3 regions of the Lysinibacillus sp. BS3 genome follow, and region 3 is predicted to be linked to each of the others. Evidence: riboswitches for the same ligand, from Rfam matches in the RefSeq annotation. Region 3 holds a riboswitch; each other region holds the start of a gene.
The links. A riboswitch is a leader RNA that binds a small molecule or an ion and turns the genes downstream of it on or off. The one in region 3 is predicted to bind thiamine pyrophosphate.
Positions count from the first base shown of each region.

Region 1: it holds a riboswitch for thiamine pyrophosphate, as region 3 does, so the genes downstream of both, AAJG31_RS01350 (ABC transporter substrate-binding protein) here and thiW (energy coupling factor transporter S component ThiW) in region 3, are expected to answer to the same signal.
Region 2: it holds a riboswitch for thiamine pyrophosphate, as region 3 does, so the genes downstream of both, thiC (phosphomethylpyrimidine synthase ThiC) here and thiW (energy coupling factor transporter S component ThiW) in region 3, are expected to answer to the same signal.

Region 1 covers NZ_CP154860.1:260,403-266,891, reverse strand. The annotation lists gene AAJG31_RS01380 (sodium/solute symporter) at 1-254, shown strand, start outside; gene AAJG31_RS01375 (hypothetical protein) at 352-528, shown strand; gene AAJG31_RS01370 (TatD family hydrolase) at 555-1,304, opposite strand; gene AAJG31_RS01365 (ABC transporter ATP-binding protein) at 1,294-2,043, opposite strand; gene AAJG31_RS01360 (ABC transporter permease) at 2,018-2,791, opposite strand; gene AAJG31_RS01355 (thiamine-binding protein) at 2,791-3,081, opposite strand; gene AAJG31_RS01350 (ABC transporter substrate-binding protein) at 3,083-4,078, opposite strand; TPP riboswitch at 4,232-4,342, opposite strand; gene parC (DNA topoisomerase IV subunit A) at 4,451-6,489, opposite strand, start outside.
Region 2 covers NZ_CP154860.1:2,492,458-2,498,946, forward strand. The annotation lists gene AAJG31_RS12300 (helix-turn-helix transcriptional regulator) at 1-386, shown strand, start outside; gene AAJG31_RS12305 (catalase) at 674-2,179, shown strand; gene thiC (phosphomethylpyrimidine synthase ThiC) at 2,303-4,081, opposite strand; TPP riboswitch at 4,222-4,336, opposite strand; gene AAJG31_RS12315 (AEC family transporter) at 4,397-5,326, opposite strand; gene AAJG31_RS12320 (methyl-accepting chemotaxis protein) at 5,437-6,489, opposite strand, start outside.
Region 3 covers NZ_CP154860.1:1,855,406-1,861,894, forward strand. The annotation lists gene AAJG31_RS09495 (ABC transporter substrate-binding protein) at 1-483, shown strand, start outside; gene AAJG31_RS09500 (MFS transporter) at 974-2,170, shown strand; TPP riboswitch at 2,237-2,344, shown strand; gene thiW (energy coupling factor transporter S component ThiW) at 2,439-2,939, shown strand; gene AAJG31_RS09510 (VWA domain-containing protein) at 3,094-5,688, opposite strand; gene AAJG31_RS09515 (BatA and WFA domain-containing protein) at 5,672-6,489, opposite strand, start outside.

The DNA.
Region 1 (6,489 bases), 1.6 Mb from region 3:
TGTTAACAGGTTTAATCTCTGCGTTAGTATTAGTTGCTATGTCTCCAAACGTTTGGAATCCAGTTGAAGGTAAGGCAATTTTCGTTGGTGATCCTTTAATTATGTTAACGAACCCAGCCTTAATCTCTGTACCACTTGGTTTCCTTGGTGGTTTCATCGGCACATTACTTTCTAAAGAAACAGATGATGCGAAGTATCGTGAAGTTGACGTTAAAGCAAACACAGGTATTTCTGTACAGGACGTATCTCACTAATACACTCGACAGCCTCGTAAGTATCTTGCTTACGAGGTTTTACTTTTTCTTCCCTATTCGCTACTATAGAATTAAAAATGAATTGGAGGCGATGCTCATGTCACAATCTAAAGCTAAAAAGAAACGGATGCACATTAAACGCACAGTTGGTAAAGATGTTGAAAAAAAACGACAATCTATCTCTTTTAGTACACATGAACGTCTAACGAAAACAAAAAACGAAAAATTGGAGCATGATTATACGAAATATAAAAAGCAGTATAAGGACGAATAACTCGTACCCTATACTGCTTTTTCTTATTAAAGCCGATAAAATGTTTTCGTGTTTTGCGTAATAATTTTGGCCACTTCCTGTGTTGATAGCCCTTTGATGGAGGCAATCACCTCAATCGTTGAGTGCATCATCCAGGGAGATGTACGCTTCTTCGTAAACGGTCCCTCAAACGGCCAAGGACCATCCGTTTCTACCATCATTAGTTCAATGGGATAAGCATGAATTAGCTGTTGAATTTCCTCTTCGTACAAGCAATCTGGCGTAATGGAAATAAAATAACCACGCTCTATCATGCGCTTCACAATAGCTTCATCCCCTTTAAACCAATGAAAATGGGCTTCGTGAAGCTGATGTTTTTCCAGCAAATCACACACAATATGGGCGTCCTCATATACTGCGTGTAACACAATTGGCTTGTCCAGCTCCTTCGCCAATACAACAAAACGCTCTAATAGCGCCACATAGGGACGTTCATCAATCGCTTGCTCTTGTTTTAAATAATAAGGTAGACCCACCTCACCAATAGCAACCATATCATCCTGATGCGAATGAATCCAATCAAATAAAGCTGTCTCATCATTTGGACTTAGTAAAGGCTGTTCAGGATGAAAGCCAAAAGCAGCCTTTACTTGCTGATAGCTATTCGATAAACGCAAAGTTCTTTCACAAGAGGAAAGTTGCATACTAACCGCGATTACAGCTTTCACTTCTTCTAATAAGGAAGGAATTTCCTCATCGGTGTACTGATCCAAATGAATATGCGCATCAATCAACATACATATCACCCTTTTCCTCCTGTAAATACATAAATAATTGTTGCTTTAACGCTGTGAATGCTGCAGAATGTCGAATTTCCTCTTTCCGAGGTCTTTCAAACGGCACGATGATTTCCTTTTTAACGGTAGCTGGACGTTTGGTTAAAACAAGTATGCGATCTGCTAAAAAGAGAGCTTCCTCAATACTATGTGTAACAAATAGAATGGATTTGCGGTACTCCTCCCAGATAGATAAAAGCCATGCTTGCATTTCCAGTCGAGTAAATTCATCCATCGCAGAAAATGGTTCGTCTAAGCATAAAATCGGCTTATCACTGACCATTGCTCGAATAAAGGACACACGCTGCTGCATGCCTCCAGACAGTTCGTTCGGGTAGGCATGGATAAAAGAGGCAAGACCAACCTTTTCTAACCATTCCTTGGCACGTTCAACATTTGATTTATGTTGTAATTCCTCTACAAGCGTGACATTTTCTACTATTGTACGCCAGGGTAATAGACATGGCTGCTGTGGCATATAGCCAATCGTTCCTTTTTTTTGTTGGATATCCTCTCCATTCAATAAAATGGCTCCTTGATCAATTGGCGAAACACCACCAATTAATTGAAAAAGTGTACTTTTACCACTGCCTGAAGGACCCACGATGGCCACAAACTCTCCATCCTTGACGTCAAAAGAAAGTTGATCAAGGACTTTGAGCGCATCGAAGGATTTAGCGATGTTTTGAATGCTGAGCATGATAGCCTCTTCCCTTCACCATGAATTTTTCAATTAAACGAATACCACTAAACAATAGTAAGCTCAAGAGAACAATCGCAAAAATTGCCACAAATACGCGATCCGTACGGAAGGAGGATTGGGCTAGGGTCATGTAAACACCAATACCCTTTTTTGCACCAAGCCATTCCGCAATCACAGCACCCATCACACTATATGTAGCCGCAATTTTAATGCCTGAAAAAATAGCAGGATAGGCATAAGGCCATTCCAGCTTCCAAAAGGTTTGTGCCCTTGTAGCACCAATCATGGCAAAATAATGCTTTAATTCTGGAGCTGTTTGTCTAAATCCATCCATCGCTGCAATGACTATCGGGAAAAAGCACACAAGACAAATAATGATAAGCTTCGGTAATAAGCCAAAGCCAAACCAAATAATAAGGAGCGGTGCCAAGACAAGAATAGGAACATTCTGCGACATAATAAGAATTGGATAAAACAGTTCTCGAATAAATGTAAATCGATGCAACACTATTGCCACCGTTAGCCCACAAGCGATGCCAATGGCCAAACCTAGTAGAGCTAATTGTACTGTAGCGAATGCATGTGGTAGAAAGGTTTGATACGACTGGATGGCTACCGACAAAATACTACTTGGTGCGGGTACTAACCAATGAGGAACTTCAGCAAACTGCACGATTAGTTCCCATATGAACAAGAGGAAGGCGATAAAAATTATCGTCCTTCCCTTCTGTAATGCACGTTTCATTACTGATATTTCCCCGTTAATGTCTCCATCGTAATACCCGTTGGCTGATATAAAATTTTCACTTGTGTAATGACATTAATGGCACCAAGTTCAATCATCTTCTCATTCATTTTTTCAATGATTTGGAGCAATGTTGAAAGCTCACCCTCCATCGTTGTTTCCAATGGATGTACCTCATATTTCACCCCAGAAGCATCGATCACCGCAATTGCTGCATCGACATATGGTATAACATCTTCATATTTCTCTGTCTTCGGAATGATTTGTACACTGATTAATGAATTTGCCATCTTATTTGGCCTCCTTTTTAGGTAAGAAATCATTAGTAAAGGCTTTTTTCGCATCAAATTCGCCCTCTAGTACTTGATTGCTAGACATCCATTTCGCGTAATTTTCCCACACAGAAAGCTTTTGCTCTCCCCATTGCTTGGCATCATCCTGATATTTATCAGCCAGCCATTCCTGACTTTTATGCACTAATGCTTGATCTAAATCAGGTGCCGCTTCGATTAAAATATCAGCCGCTTCACTTGGGTTTTCAATTGCGTATTCATAGCCCTTCGATGCAGCTGCCACAAAGGCTTTGACTACATCCGGGTTGTCCTGTATCATTTTTTCATTTGTAGCTAAAACTGGCGTATAATAATCCAATTGATCACTATAATCTGTAAGATATAGCATATTAATCTTTTCCCCACGCAGCTCAGCCTCAATCCCAGTCCATGCATAATAAATCCAAGCAAAATCTATATCTTTTTCCATCATTGTGAAGAAATCTAAATCCCCTGCATTGACGATATCTAGCTTATTAATATCTGCCTTTTCTTTTTGCATGAGTGATTGTAAAACGGCTTGCTCTAATGGCGCGCCCCAACCACCATAGGTTTTACCTTCAAAATCCTTTGGCGATGTAATGCCCTTCGAAGCAATAGAAGCAAAGCCAGATGTATTATGCTGTATAATTGCTGCGATGGAGACCAGCGGCACATCCTGTACTCGTGCCTGTGTTATGCCTTCCTGATAGCTCACGCCAAAATCCGCCTTTCCAGAAGCAACAAGCTGATCTGCGCCCGCCTCACCAGGCATAATAATATCAACATCTAAACCCTGTTCCTCAAAATAACCGAGTTTTTTGGCAACATATAGTCCTGTATGATTTGTATTCGGCGTCCAATCCAGTACCACAGACACCTTTTTCAGCTTGTCTGCAGTCTGCTTGTCATCCTTGTCACTACAGCCTACTAATGTCAATAGTGCTGCCAATAAAATAAAAAACCATTTTTTCATGCGAAAGCCTCCCAGTTTGTAATATGAAAGTGTTCATGAATGAATGTTGTCACCAGAAGAAAGCGTATACAATGTTGGCAAGCTGTTGCTTGAAAACATAAAAAAACGCCTAGGATTCCTCCCAGACGTATTGCAATCAATCTTCAAAACTTTGCTTTTTGAATAGATGTTCCCTACGCTGGTACGAGCCAAATCAGGTTCAAAGGGTCAGCGTCTACCGGACACAATCTCAGCTAGCAATTACTAGCCCCCCTACATTCTTTCGCTATGAACTTTTCGATGATTATTATACCCATAGTTTCACTTAAATGACAAGGTGCTATTTTTGAATAGAGCTTAAAGCCCAGCGCTCCTAAGAGGCTGGGCATGCTTTTAGCTTGGTTTCTGTTCTTTTTTGGCTGTTACAACATGAGAAATTGCTCCATCTGTTGCAATATCCACTTTAAATGAACCATTGGAATGGCGATCCGCACGAGACAATGCTTGTACGTCAATCATCTCTTGAACACCTTTTTCAGTTTCAATCACAACCTGCTCCTCGTCTGTTGCTTGAACAACTGCCACAATTCGGTGAGGGTTTGCTTTTAACTCTGTTAATACTTTTAGTCCACGTTTTGCACGACTTGCTACTTCAACTTCAGCGACATTCATTTTCTTCACGGCCCCACGCTGTGTCACAATCACTACATAGTGGGTAACATCAGGCTGTAATACATTGACTCCAACTAAGGCTTCTCCATCTTTTAGTGTGATCCCTTTCACACCGCCTGTTTTCACACCTGTAACTGGTAACTCCTCCATAGGGAAACGAATCGCATAGGCTGTATCCGTTGTGAGCATCAGCTCCACGTCATCTGTTACAAATGATGCATAGATCATCGCATCACCAGCCTTGACATTCATCGTTTTAATTGGCTTTGAATAACGCGTTACCGCATAGTCTGCGAGTGGTGAGCGCTTAATTTGGCCATCTTTTGTGGCTGTGAAGACATACGTATTTGGCTGGTCAAATGTTTCGAAACCATAAACCGCAATAATCGATTCATCTTCCCCTGTTGGTACAATACTTGAAATATGCTGGCCGAGATCCTTCCAGCGTATATCAGGCAGCTCATGAACAGGCTGATAAATATAATTGCCTCGATTTGTGAAAAGCAGTAGATGGTGCTGTGTATTCAAGTTTGCTTCATACAATAAATAATCTGAATCCTTCATGGCAAAATCTTGCCCGTTTGAAGCGGCATGAGAACGTGTGGATGTACGTTTAATATAACCATCCTTCGTTACTGTTACGACAACCTCTTCACTTGGCACAAGGACATCCAATGTAATTTTAATTTCTTCAATTTCTTGCTCAATCTTCGAGCGGCGAGGCTCTGTAAAGCGTTTCTTAATATCTAGCAACTCTTGTTTAATAACACGCACTAGCTTTGCCTCACTTTGCAGAATCCCCTCTAGCTTCGCAATTAGCTTATTTAACTCGTCCTGTTCCTGACGTAGCTCTGTAATATCCGTATTCGTTAAACGATATAATTGCAGGCTTACAATGGCCTCTGCTTGTACCTCTGTAAAATCAAACTTTGCTTGTAAATTAAGCTTCGCATCCTTCTTATCATTAGAAGAACGGATCGTCGCAATGACTTCATCTAAAATGGAAAGAGCTTTGATTAATCCATCTACAATATGAGAACGATCCTTTGCCTTTTGTAAATCATAAATGGAACGGTTTGTTACCACTTCTTTTTGATGGGCAATATACGCATCTAGCAATAATGGCAATGTCATCATCGTTGGACGACGATTATGAATGGCAATCATATTAAAATTATAAGCTACCTGTAAATCAGTTGTTTTAAACAAGTACTGTAAAATTCCTTGTCCTGGTACATCCTTTTTCAGCTCAATTACGACACGTAAGCCAGTACGGTCTGATTCATCACGAATTTCCGCAATGCCTTCTAATCGTTTATCTACACGTTGCTCATCAATTTTTTTCACAAGATTCGCTTTATTTACATCATATGGTAACTCAGTGATAACAATTTGCTCTTTACCACCCTTGATTGGTTCAACAACTGCTTGTGCACGGACGATGATTTTACCACGACCTGTTTCATACGCCTTTTTAATGCCATCAACACCTTGAATGATTCCACCCGTTGGGAAATCAGGTCCTTTAATCACCGTCATCAATTCATCTACAGTAACATTAGGCTTGTCTAAGCGCATCAACACAGCATCCAGTACTTCATCTAAGGCATGTGGCGGAATATCTGTCGCATAACCAGCGGAAATTCCTGTAGAGCCATTGACTAAAAGGTTAGGAAAACGTGCTGGTAATACAGTTGGCTCCATATCCTGATCATCAAAGTTTGGCACAAATTCAACCGTTTTCTTGCCAATATCTCGTA
Region 2 (6,489 bases), 640 kb from region 3:
TACTCAATGGGATTATTTCTTTCACGCAGACATTAATTGAGTTAGCAAGGGAAGCTCGAATAGAGAAACGAGCTGATTATGTTGAACTAGCTATAGAAATAATTGATCAACAATTTAAAGATAGCGCACTGTCTCTTCCCTTTGTCGCTCATAAGCTTGGAATAAGCCCCAATTATTTAAGTACAATTTTCTCAAGAAAACAAGGCTTGCCATTTAAGCGCTATTTACAGCAAGTAAGAATTCATCATGCCACAAAAATGCTGCGAGAAACAGATTTTGCTATTAGCGAAATCGCTCATTTAAACGGTTTTGATGATCCAAATTATTTCATAAAATTATTTAAGCAACAAATTGGTATTACGCCTAACCGATATAGAAAAAATTAAAAGATTAATTTTCAATTAGTTGATTTTATTTTCAATAAAGATTTTATCATGATGTCATTATCTTGATCTTAATATGACAATTATCTATAAAATTGAGATTAAATAAAATAAATTTAAGTTAAAAACTATGTATAAACCCTATGTCTAGCGCATATATTTATAGTTTATACTTAAATATAAAAATTCTTTAACGATAATTATTATAATGTACTAGCAATTCTATTTTATATTTGTTATAGTTATAGACGAAGAGTTTGACTCACATTTTTTTCAGGAGGTAAACTAATATGACAAACGCAAATGATCGTAGCCGTCGCTTTACAACAGCAGGTGGTGCTCCAGTAGTAAGTAACCATGACTCTATGTCAGCAGGTCCACGTGGCCCTCTTTTACTTCAGGATGTATGGTTAGTTGAAAAACTAGCAAATTTCAACCGTGAAGTAATTCCAGAACGTCGTATGCACGCAAAGGGCTCAGGTGCATTTGGTACTTTTACTGTAACGCATGATATTTCACAATATACTAAAGCGAAAATCTTCTCAGAGATCGGCAAGAAAACTGAAATGTTCGCACGTTTCTCTACAGTAGCGGGTGAGCGTGGTGCAGCAGATGCAGAGCGAGATATTCGTGGCTTCGCCCTTAAATTCTATACAGAAGATGGAAACTGGGATTTAGTAGGGAACAATACACCTGTATTCTTCTTCCGTGACCCGTTACACTTTACAGATTTAAACCATGTGGTAAAACGGGACCCACGTACAAATATGAAAAATGCCAACTCTAACTGGGATTTCTGGACTTCATTACCTGAAGCACTTCACCAAGTGACAATTGTTATGTCTGACCGTGGTATTCCAGCTGGTTACCGTAATATGCACGGATTTGGTTCTCATACGTATAGCTTTATCAATGCTAATAATGAACGTGTTTGGGTTAAATTCCACTTCCGTACAGAGCAAGGCATTAAGAACTTAACTGGTGCCGAGGCTAATGAGATTATTGGTCAAGACCGCGAATCTTCACAACGTGATTTATATGAAGCAATTGAAAAAGGCGATTTCCCTAAATGGAAAATGTACATTCAGGTAATGACAGAGGAACAAGCTCGTGAGCTACCATACAACCCATTTGATTTAACAAAGGTATGGTATAAAAAAGACTTCCCATTAATTCCTGTAGGTGAATTCGAGTTAAACAAAAATCCAGACAACTACTTTGCAGAAGTTGAACAAGCTGCATTCGCACCATCTAACATTGTTCCTGGCATCAGCTTCTCACCAGATAAAATGTTACAAGGTCGTATCTTTGCATATGCGGATGCCCAACGCTATCGTCTTGGTGTAAACCACTATATGCTTCCTGTCAACGCACCAAAATGTCCATTCCGTACTTTCCACCGAGATGGAGCAATGCGCTTTGATGGCAATCTTGGTTCGACATTAAGCTATGAACCAAATAGCTATGGTGAGTGGGAGCATAATTTAGACCATAAAGAGCCTGAATTACGTATTGATGGTCATGCAGGTATTCATGATTTCCGTGAAGACGATAATAATTACTTTGAACAACCAGGTAAACTATTCCGTCTATTGACTTCGGAAGAGCAGCAACGCTTATTTGAAAATACCGCGAACGATATGGCTTCTGTTGAAGAATTCATCAAACGCCGTCACATCCTTCACTGCTATCTAGCTGACCCAGCATATGGTGAAGGTGTCGCTAAAGCGATGGGTCTTTCCTTAGAAGGTATGGACCTTACAAATCCATATGTAAAACAACCAACAAACGTTTAATATTCCACTTTATTATTGATATCCAAATCCAACTTTCACTCCATGTGAATCCACTATTCACATGGAGTTTTTTTATTAAGAAAAGGCCTATGTCTATTTTTTTGACATAAGCCTTTTCTTTCATTATTGGTAAATTTGACTGCCTGCTTTTTTAAACTCCTCAGCCTTTTCTTTCATACCTTGATGGATCGCTTCAGTCGTATTCAAATCCTTATCTTTCGCATAATTACGAATATCCTGTGAAATTCTCATGCTACAGAATTTAGGCCCACACATAGAACAAAAGTGTGCTGTTTTTGCTCCCTCTGCTGGCAGTGTCTCATCATGATATTCCACTGCACGCTCGGGATCTAGTGACAGATTGAATTGATCACGCCAACGGAACTCAAAGCGCGCTTTAGACAGTGCATCGTCTCGTTGTTGTGCACCTGGATGACCTTTTGCTAAATCAGCAGCATGTGCAGCAATTTTATAAGTGATAACGCCCACACGAACGTCCTCGCGATTCGGTAAACCAAGATGCTCTTTCGGTGTCACATAACAAAGCATCGCTGTACCAAACCAGCCAATCATGGCTGCCCCAATGGCTGATGTAATGTGGTCATAACCTGGAGCAATATCTGTTGTGAGTGGTCCTAATGTATAGAAGGGAGCTTCCTTACAAACCTCTAATTGCTTGTCCATGTTTTCTTTAATCAAATGCATTGGTACATGACCTGGTCCCTCAACCATTACCTGAACATCATGCTGCCAAGCAATCTGTGTTAGCTCGCCTAGTGTTTCAAGCTCTGCAAATTGTGCCTCATCATTGGCATCTGCAATTGAGCCTGGGCGTAAACCATCACCTAAGGAAAAAGCAACATCATAGGCTTTCATAATTTCACAGATTTCCTCAAAGTGTGTATACAGGAAATTCTCTTGATGATGATATAAACACCACTGTGCCATGATAGAGCCACCTCGAGATACAATACCTGTCACACGATTTGCTGTTAGTGGTACATAGCGTAAAAGGACACCTGCATGAATGGTGAAGTAATCCACACCCTGCTCAGCTTGTTCAATGAGAGTATCACGATAAACCTCCCACGTTAAATCCTCTGCTACACCATTTACCTTTTCTAAAGCCTGATAAATTGGCACTGTTCCCACTGGTACTGCCGCATTTCGAATAATCCATTCTCTAGTTGTATGAATATGTTTACCAGTCGATAAATCCATAATATTATCTGCGCCCCATCGAGTTGCCCAGGTCATTTTCTCAACTTCTTCTGCAATGGAAGAAGATACAGCAGAATTCCCGATATTCGCATTGATCTTTACATGAAAATTACGCCCAATAATCATTGGCTCTGCCTCAGGGTGATTAATATTAGAAGGCATTATAGCACGCCCAGCTGCAATTTCTGAACGTACAAATTCAGGATCCATATTTTCACGAATCGCTACAAACTCCATTTCAGGCGTTATAATTCCCTTTCGTGCATAGTGAAGCTGTGTCACATTTTTACCTTTTTTAGCACGCAAAGGCTTTCTCGCCAACTCAGGGAAGACATTTTCTTGAATACGCGGGTCATCAACATGACGAAAGCCATTATCCTCCGGTTTAATGGAGCGTCCCTCATATGCTTCTACATCCCCTCGCTCTTGAATCCATGCATTTCGTAAGGCAGGTAAACCTTTCGTAATATCTACTTGGTAGGCTGGATCTGTATAGGGCCCACTCGTATCATATACTCGAATAGGAGCATTTTCTTCATTTCCAAAACTGCCTGTTGTCGGACTTAATGCAATTTCTCGCATAGGTACTAGAATATCTGGGCGTGATCCTTCCACATATACTTTTTTGCTTCCTTCAAAGCTGGACATAATGGTAATATTCTTTTCACTAATTGCTGACATGAGCTACTTCTCTCCCTTAAATTTATTTTGATATAAGGACCGATTCTAGCTCACCCCAACAATCCAAAAAATAAAGGCCGAATCCAAAATAATTATTTGGATCCGGCCACGAATGTAAAGGTCTATTGATTGCATACTCTGCAATAGCTTCTTAACTTTCCCACGCTGGTATGAGCCAGATCAGGTCCAAAGGGTCAAGAAACTTCGTAGCGTTTCCCTCTCAGCCTGACTCATCAGACTCCCCTAGTTAATACTATTTAGTTTGATGCTAGTGTAGCAGATAATACTAAGAGATGGAAGTTATTTTTTATCTTACTAGGTAAATAATACTTCTGCAAAATAGATCACAATGGTTACAGTTATACAGCTTACAATGGTTGAAAATAAAACAGCTTGCGCGGCTGTTGCTGATTCTACATCATATTCCAATGCTAGACTAGAACTATTGCGGGATGTTGGAAAAGCACTAGCTATAAACAGTGATTGTGCGACGACTCCATCTAATCCCAATATATAAATAATGGCCAATGCAACAGATGGTCCAATAATTAATCGCGTAAAACAGCTGATAAAGACGGTTTTATTAAACATTGATTTCATCTCTAATTGTGATAATTGCGCACCTAAAGTAATTAGAGCCACAGCAATAAATCCATCTGCCACATGTTCTACTGGTATTTTGATAAACTGTGGAATACCGATATCAAAATAATTCATAGCGACACCTATAATAAGCGCATGAATAATAGGCATTTTAAAGAAATCCTTGATGATTGTCATACCTGACTTTGTAGAAGAAATTAAATTGTATAAACCATATGTATACGTAGTCATATTTTGAAAGATTACGAGCATGACCTGAATGGCTACTCCAATAGGTTGCGTGGCAAATATCATTTGAGCCACTGGAATACCGTAATTACCCGAGTTAATGAGCACAACACTATTTTTAAAGACAGCTGCCTCTGTTCTAGCTAAACCTAACCCTTTTGCCATAAAGTGACTGAGTATCATTTGACTACCGATAAAGAGTACAATAAATAATCCGACCTCTCCCAGTACAGTTAATTCCACATGTGTTTCATATAAATTTACAAAAACAGCTGCTGGCATAAAGCAATATGTAATAAGCTGAGACAATGCTTTTAAATTAAAGCGAAATTTCTTTTGTAGTATAGCGCCTATTACAAGTAACACTAAAATAGGTACAACAATTTGAAAGAAAATCATTCCGAGATACATCATATCAATGTCCCCCTTCCAGTGTTAATAGTAGTGTTGAATTCCTTCTAGGTCAATTTCTCCGGCTTTCACCATAAAGAAGACTGCCTCTATATTGAAGGCAGCCTTTCTTTTTAAGCAAGCTTAAATCGGTTTACAACTTCTTGTAGCTCGTTTGAAATATCGTTCATATTTTGAATAGACTCTGCTACTTTTTGTAATTCTACTTGTTGATCCATTGCAGAAGCACTTACTTGTTCCGCAGAGGCTGCTGTTTGCTCTGAAATAGCCGAAATACTTTGGATAGCCATGATTGCCTGATTTTTATGCTCTAACATGCTAGATAGTTTATTCATTAAATCACTAATAGAATTTGCAATTGAACCCGACAAATCACTGCTATCTTTAAATGCTAGTTGCGTGCTTTGTACGGACTCATTTTGAGATTGCATTAAATCTGCATTAGATGCAATCACAGCAACCGTCTGCTGAGAATTTTCAAGAATACTTTCTACTGTACTCTTAATAATTTCTGTTTCATTCTTAGATTGTTCTGCTAGCTTTCTAACTTCCTCTGCAACTACAGCAAATCCTTTACCATGTTCACCAGCACGTGCAGCCTCAATACTTGCATTTAAAGCTAGCAGATTAGTCTGCTCGGTAATGCTTTGAATCGAAGCAATAATCTGATTAATATTGGCAATATTAGAAGCTAATGATTCCATTTGCTGCTGGATACGCCCATTCACTTCATTGGTCTCCATATTACGTTCTCTTAAACTTTCAACCTCATGCAATCCTTTTTCCGTTGTTACACCTGTTTTATGAGATAGCTCATCCATTTCATTAGAAAGAGCCGTAATAGCATCAATCTGATCTGATAAATCCATCATTCGATAATTTGTTTCTTCTGTATCCTCTGATTGCTTCGAAGCTCCTTGTGCAATCTCGTTGATAGCTACGGAAACCTCCTGACTAGAAGCAACTACCTCATTAAATGCCTCATTTACCTGATTAGAAGATTGGTTCAATAACCTCGTGGAATTTAGTACAGTTTGAATCGCACTATTGGTTTTATCTAACATATTATTATAGGCCACAGCAACTGCACCAATTTCATCAGGCTTAATATATCGCTCTTCTACCTTTTGTGTTAAATCCCCTTCGGCTGCAGTTTCAATCGATGC
Region 3 (6,489 bases):
GAACTTCGTGAAGCTACTGACAAATTAATTACACTTGCACCAAATGTTAAAGCGATCATTGGAGATGAAATCACACCGTTAATGATCAATAATGAGGCAACTGTTGCCCTTACATGGTCTGGCCAAGCAGCTGATATGATGTATGAAAATGAAGAGTTAGACTTTGCTGTACCTGAGGAAGGCTCAAACTTATGGTTTGATAATATGGTCATCCCAAAAACATCAAAAAATATTGATGGTGCCCACGCCTTTATTAACTTCATGCTAAGTGCTGAATCAGGTGCTCAAAATGCTGATTTTGTAGGCTATTCTACTCCTAATATTGCCGCTATGGACTTAATGGACGAAGAAGTTGTTTCTGACGAACGCTACTATCCTTCTGAAGAACAACGCGATACATTAGAGGTCTACAAAAATTTAGGACCTGATTATTTAGGGAAATACAACGAATTATTTTTAGAATTTAAAATGAGTATCAGATAATTAAACTAGCGAATTGGTTTTCACACCAATTCGCTAGTTTTTTACTTTGCTTATCTAACTGTTTATTAAACTAAGAACATTTTCAATCACTATTTGCATTATTATATTTATAAAATATTTTATCTAAATTTTAATAGATTCTCACATTAGTGTATTTTTGATAGTCCATAACTTCTAACGCTCAACATCGCTACAATTTATAGCCATGCTTTATACCATTACAGACAGACTCTCCAAATTTTTAATTCTCCCTTTATAAGAGAAGTCCCTCAATTGTTGTTGCTTTACTAATTTATCCTCCCATAGCTTCTTTTCCCTCAACTTTTATGACTAAAATGTATTATTTCATCATGCATAGGTGCGTGGATAAAAACTTTTGTGGAAAACCATTCTAAATATAGAACCAGTACTATAATCTTAACTATTAGCCAAGCAATAATTCTTTATGATAGACTGTACTATATTTGATTACAAAAAGGGGGTTCATTCGATGACCCAGCAGAAGTCCAATAAGGCGGCTTTGTATATTTTAATGTTTAATATGTTTATCGCAATGGGGAGTATTGGCATTATTATTCCTGTCATGCCAGAGTATTTAAAAATATTTGGTGCAGCAGGACAAGTTCTAGGTATGCTAATCGCAACGTTCGCCTTAGCTCAATTCGTATTTTCTCCTATTGCTGGGAATCTTTCAGATCAGTACGGACGAAAAAATTTAATTATTTTCGGTCTTATCGTAACAGGTCTTGCACAAATCGGATTTGGCCTTGCTACAGATGTATGGATGCTCTTTTTAGCACGATTTTTAGGTGGTCTAGGTTCCGCATTTGTTGCACCTCCTATTATGGCTTTTGTCGCTGACGTCACAACCTATGAAGAACGTGGGAAAGGTATGGGGATGTTGGGTGCCGCTATGTCTCTTGGCTTTATGATTGGACCAGGTATTGGTGGCTTTTTAGCAAAGGTAAGCTTACATTTCCCATTTTTCACAGCTGGAGCTGCAGCCATTGTAGCATCTATTTTATCTTACTTTTTATTACCTTCTACCAAACCAAACACTGCTCAACAGAAACAAAAGCAAGACAATCTGGCGAAGCAAATGGCTCGTTCCATACATATGCCTTATTTTGTTATGCTCATAATTATGCTGGTGTTCTCGTTTGGAATTGCAAATTTCCAAACGACATTGTCATTATTTGTGACAGAAAAGTTTAATTACACACCTGTAGATATAGCGATTATATTAGTTGTTGGTGGTGCTTTTGGAGTAGTAGTACAAATGTTTATTATTACACCACTGTTCAATCGTTATGGTGAAATGAAAGTAGTACTAGTAAATTTATTTATTGCATCCGTTGCTATTTTCTTAATATTATTTGTTTCTGGCTTTGCCCTTATTTTAGTTGTAGCAACAATTTTCTCTACAGCAACGACATTAATTCGTCCAGCTGTTAATACACTCATCTCAAAGCTTGCAGAGAAAGAGCAGGGATTTGCTGCGGGCTTGAATAATGCCTATATGAGCCTCGGAAATATGATTGGACCCGCTTTGGCAGGTTTATTATTTGACTGGAATATGAATAGCCCATATATTTTCGGTTCTATCATATTATTAGCCTGTTTCTTCCTTGCGCTCATCTGGACAGTGAAAAAAGCACCTCATTTAATGCATCCCGATACAAAATAGTCTGAAAAATCATTGACTATTTTTAGCAGTATGTTACATTATTGTTGATTCACAAAATTGAATGATTTTAACCACTAGGGGAGTCTTTTAAAGGCTGAGACGTATATGGTAATATACGGACCCTTTGAACCTGATCTAGTTCACACTAGCGGAGGGAAGTGGCGCTACTTGCTGTTGTCACTATATACACGCAAGGCCGCTTCCTATTGTTTAAAGGGGGTGGCCTTTTTATTTTTCCTCACGAACTTTACCAAAAGGAGTGAACTTTATGTCAATTCGTAAATTAACAGTCATGGCTTTATTAGTAGCCGTTGCTGTTGCAGGCTCTACTTTCGTATCCATCCCAACAGGAATCGCACGTGCTTACCCAGTTCAGCATGCTATTAATGTGATAGGAGCCATTATACTTGGACCCGTACCAACAGTTATAGTTGCCTTTGTCACTGCCATCATTCGTATCCTTACTGGAACAGGCTCTCTACTAGCTATCCCTGGTAGTATCATCGGTGCGTTCTGTGCTGCCCTTGCCTATAAATATAGCAATAAAATGTGGTTAGCTGGTATCGGAGAAGTTATCGGAACGGGCATTCTGGCTTCACTTATTGCCGTCCCTTATGCAAAATTATTCATGGGAACATCTGTAGCAGCATTCTTCTTCCTACCAGCCTTTTTAACATCAAGTACGATCGGTGCTATTTTAGGTGTAATGGTTGCAAGTAGCTTGCGTAAAACAGAGCTAGTAAAGAGGTTTAATTCTTCTCTTTATTGAGAGAGATTGAATTATGAGCATTCATTGAGCTGGGGTAGTCCAATTTGGATCGCTTTTCTTCTCATTTACCCTCTTTACAAAGGGGATAACTCTCTATTTCAAGGAATATAAAAAGCAGTGCAAAACTATTCGAATTTGCACTGCTTCCTCTATTTTAAGATCGTTTTTTCATGCCTTTTAACAACTGTGCTACATTCGTGTCTTCTGGTATAGTTTTTTCCTCAACCAGCGGCTCTTTTTTCTTCGCATTCGTTAGGAAATTCCAACCAAAACGTCTTATCGTAATATCAATAAAGAAAAGAAGCATACTTGCTAAGAGTAGCCATGTGGCAATATTTTGCCGATCTGCTCCTTTTGTCGTAAAGTCACGGAAGACATCTTGTGGTTCCTTTAAAACAGTGCCTCCTGTTCGTTGAGTTAACTCTTCTATCAGTTGGTTATTTACAGGGAGTAGTTCGTATTCAGCACTATAAGGAACACTTAGCCCTGCCTGATAAATGGCCTGCTTTTCATCTGCTATACGGAAGAAAATTAATCCAGGTTCAGCTTGTACTACAGCTCGAACTTGAGATGCGGAAATGGTTTCAAGTTGTGTTTCTAGCTCCTCCCCTGCTTCATTTACCGCTACAATATCTAAAAATGCGGCTTCATTTGTAGGGTCTGTAATCATAAAGGAACCATCTGCTTCCAATCTTACATCATAGGCTACATCATTGTAGCTTGGTAGCATTTGAGAAATAAGTGTTTGCCAAAATGCTCCCCAATTCTGCCATCTTGCCCAATCTCCTGTCCATTTACCCGTTGAATCAGATGTAAAGGCAAATGTTTTACCAAGACCATATTGCCACTGCGCTAACACAGGATCTTCTTTCTCGCTTTTTGCTACAACAGTAGCCCCCTGTTTTGCCGTTGTCCCAATATATGCATTCATTTGTGGGACACCATTAGCAAACAGTGAGTTCCATCCTGCTGCATTATAAATTGCCGGATAGAATGGATTGTCCTCAATATAGGTGCGGGAAATCATAGCTGTTTCTCGAGATAAAATAGAAGGAATGGTTTGCTCATCTATCACATCATAGAAACGTCCACTGCCCATGTCACTAAGCGCTTCTAATAAGTTCGCATCGGCATCTTGTCCAATCGCTACTGTCGATAAGGTTATACCCTCTTCTTTCCCTTCACCAATTAAATCCTCATAGTTCCCTGCCTGTGACTGCCCATCTGTTAAGAGGATAATATGCTTACGTTGGAGCTTTAAATCAGCAAGGTTCTCGTAGGCTTTAGCTAATGAACTATAGATTTCTGTTCCCCCACCAGGTGTTACTGATAAAATAGTATCCACAGCCTCTTCTTTACTGTTAAGAGGCCCTGTCTCTATAATCTCCCAAGGACGATCATCAAAGGCGATGAATCCTAATGTATCCTCGTCTCGCAACATCTCAACAGAACGTGCCGCTGCTTCCTTAGCAAGCTCAAGCTTCGAGCCTTGCATACTGCCAGAACGGTCAAGTACAATCACTAATCCTAAGGAAGGTAATTGCTCTTTGCCCTTAATTTCCATTTCCACTGGCAATAAGGTTTCAATCGGTGTTTTAAAATAGCCACCTAGACCAAAACTATTTTCTCCACCCACCATTGTAAAACCAACTCCAAAGTTTTTGACTGCTTGCTCAATAACACTCATTTTTGCTTCACCCACTAAATGACCTGGTACATTGTCGAAGATGATAGCATTATATTGCAAATAGCTGGATAGTTCATTTGGTAAACTTTTAGGTGCTACAACATCATAGGCAATGGATTGACTACCAAGTGCTGCTGCGATGGGTGAAGCTGTTTCATAACCATTAACGATTAATAAATGTGGTTCACTTTGAACCATTGTGACACTAGTTAACTTATTGTTTTCAAAAATGGCATCCTGACCAACTTGAACAACGGCTTCATATTTTACAAGTCCTTCAGCTGTTGCTGCATGTTTATAGGTAAACACATTCGTGCCTTCAGTCAGCTCAACTGCCTCTCGATGAATAAGCTCATCATTTTCATATAGTAATAGCTCGCCTTGGCCTGCTGATGTTGCAAGTATGTCAGTCACTAATTGTTGTTGCTCTCCAACGTAAGCAACTTGAGGGGATACAAAGCTTTTTAGTGATACATCATTGACAACTGGTTGACTAAAAGGCTTAATATCCACACTAATATTAGAGCCTTTCAACTTCGTAGCAAATTCTAAAGCATCGCCCTTTGTCTCATTACCATCTGTTAATAGCACAAGACGAGTTGCTTTTTTAGGATCTATAATCCCTGAAGCAAGCTGTAGACTTTGTTCTATATTTGTTTGATCGGTAGCTTTAATTTCAGTTAGTTTCGGTACTTCCTTTAATGTTTTAGATAAAATGGCTTCTGTTTGTAAAGTAGAGGAAAATGAATAAATGCCCGCAAGCTGCGGTTCTTTTTTTGATTGGAGGCTCTCCTGTATAAACTGAACCATCTCATCTTCCGTACCATTCATAGAAGCAGAACGGTCTACTAAATAAATAATTTGTTCTTCTTTGATTGGTAATAATAGATATGGACCTGCGAGTGCAAAAACTAAACAGCCTGCTGCCACTATGCGAATAGTAAGTACAACAATATGACTTCTTTTAAGTCGCTGTCGCTCATGAAAGTATGTCCATCCAAAATACAAGAATAATGGAAGGAGTAACAACAATACTAACGGCATATCAATTCGTAAATCCACGACGTCGTTGCACCTCCCACTCTGAAACAAGCAATAGTAAAATAATTACAATTAGCCAAGGCACGAAAGAGGTCATCGACACTTCTTCCTTTCCATTGTCTGAAATATCACCTAATGTAAAACTTGTTCCTTGTTCAATGACACGTTCTTGTGCTTGCAATTGTACAATCAATTGTTTTTCCTCATTATTTGAGCGTACCATATAAATGCCTGGCTGTTTGGGCGCAGTTAGCATCCCCTTCGTAACAGACGAAAGAAACTCGTCTTCTTGCGAATAAACATTCCAGTCTCCTTGCGCTAAAGCAACTGCACGTTGTTCATTGGGTGAAAAAATCCCAAGTGACCCAACTGATTCTGTTAGCTGCTGCTCTGTACTCCATAGAAATAGTGGGAATGATGGATGTAAAGGCCAATCTGTATCAGCAATATCGGCTAAAACAACGATATCTCCTTTTGGGGAGCGTTGGATGAACGGCTCTTCTCCAACAGAAGCAATCGTTTCATAGTCCGCAAAACCAGGATAAACAGCACTAACATAAACATCCTTTAGTTCACTAAAGGCAAATAATGCATCACTGCTAGTGCTTACCGTCCCATTCGCATCTACTTTTTCTGCATCATCACGACCAAATAATACGAGGGGATTGTCCATCTTTTCCAATAACGCTGATTGGTTTGTGATTATGGTAGCATCTTGATTGTCAGCGACTTGCAAGGAAGGGACGATTTTTACGCCACTACTAACTGTTTGAAAACCTTTTTGTATCAGTTGATGCAAGCCTTGATCAACAATAATTTTTG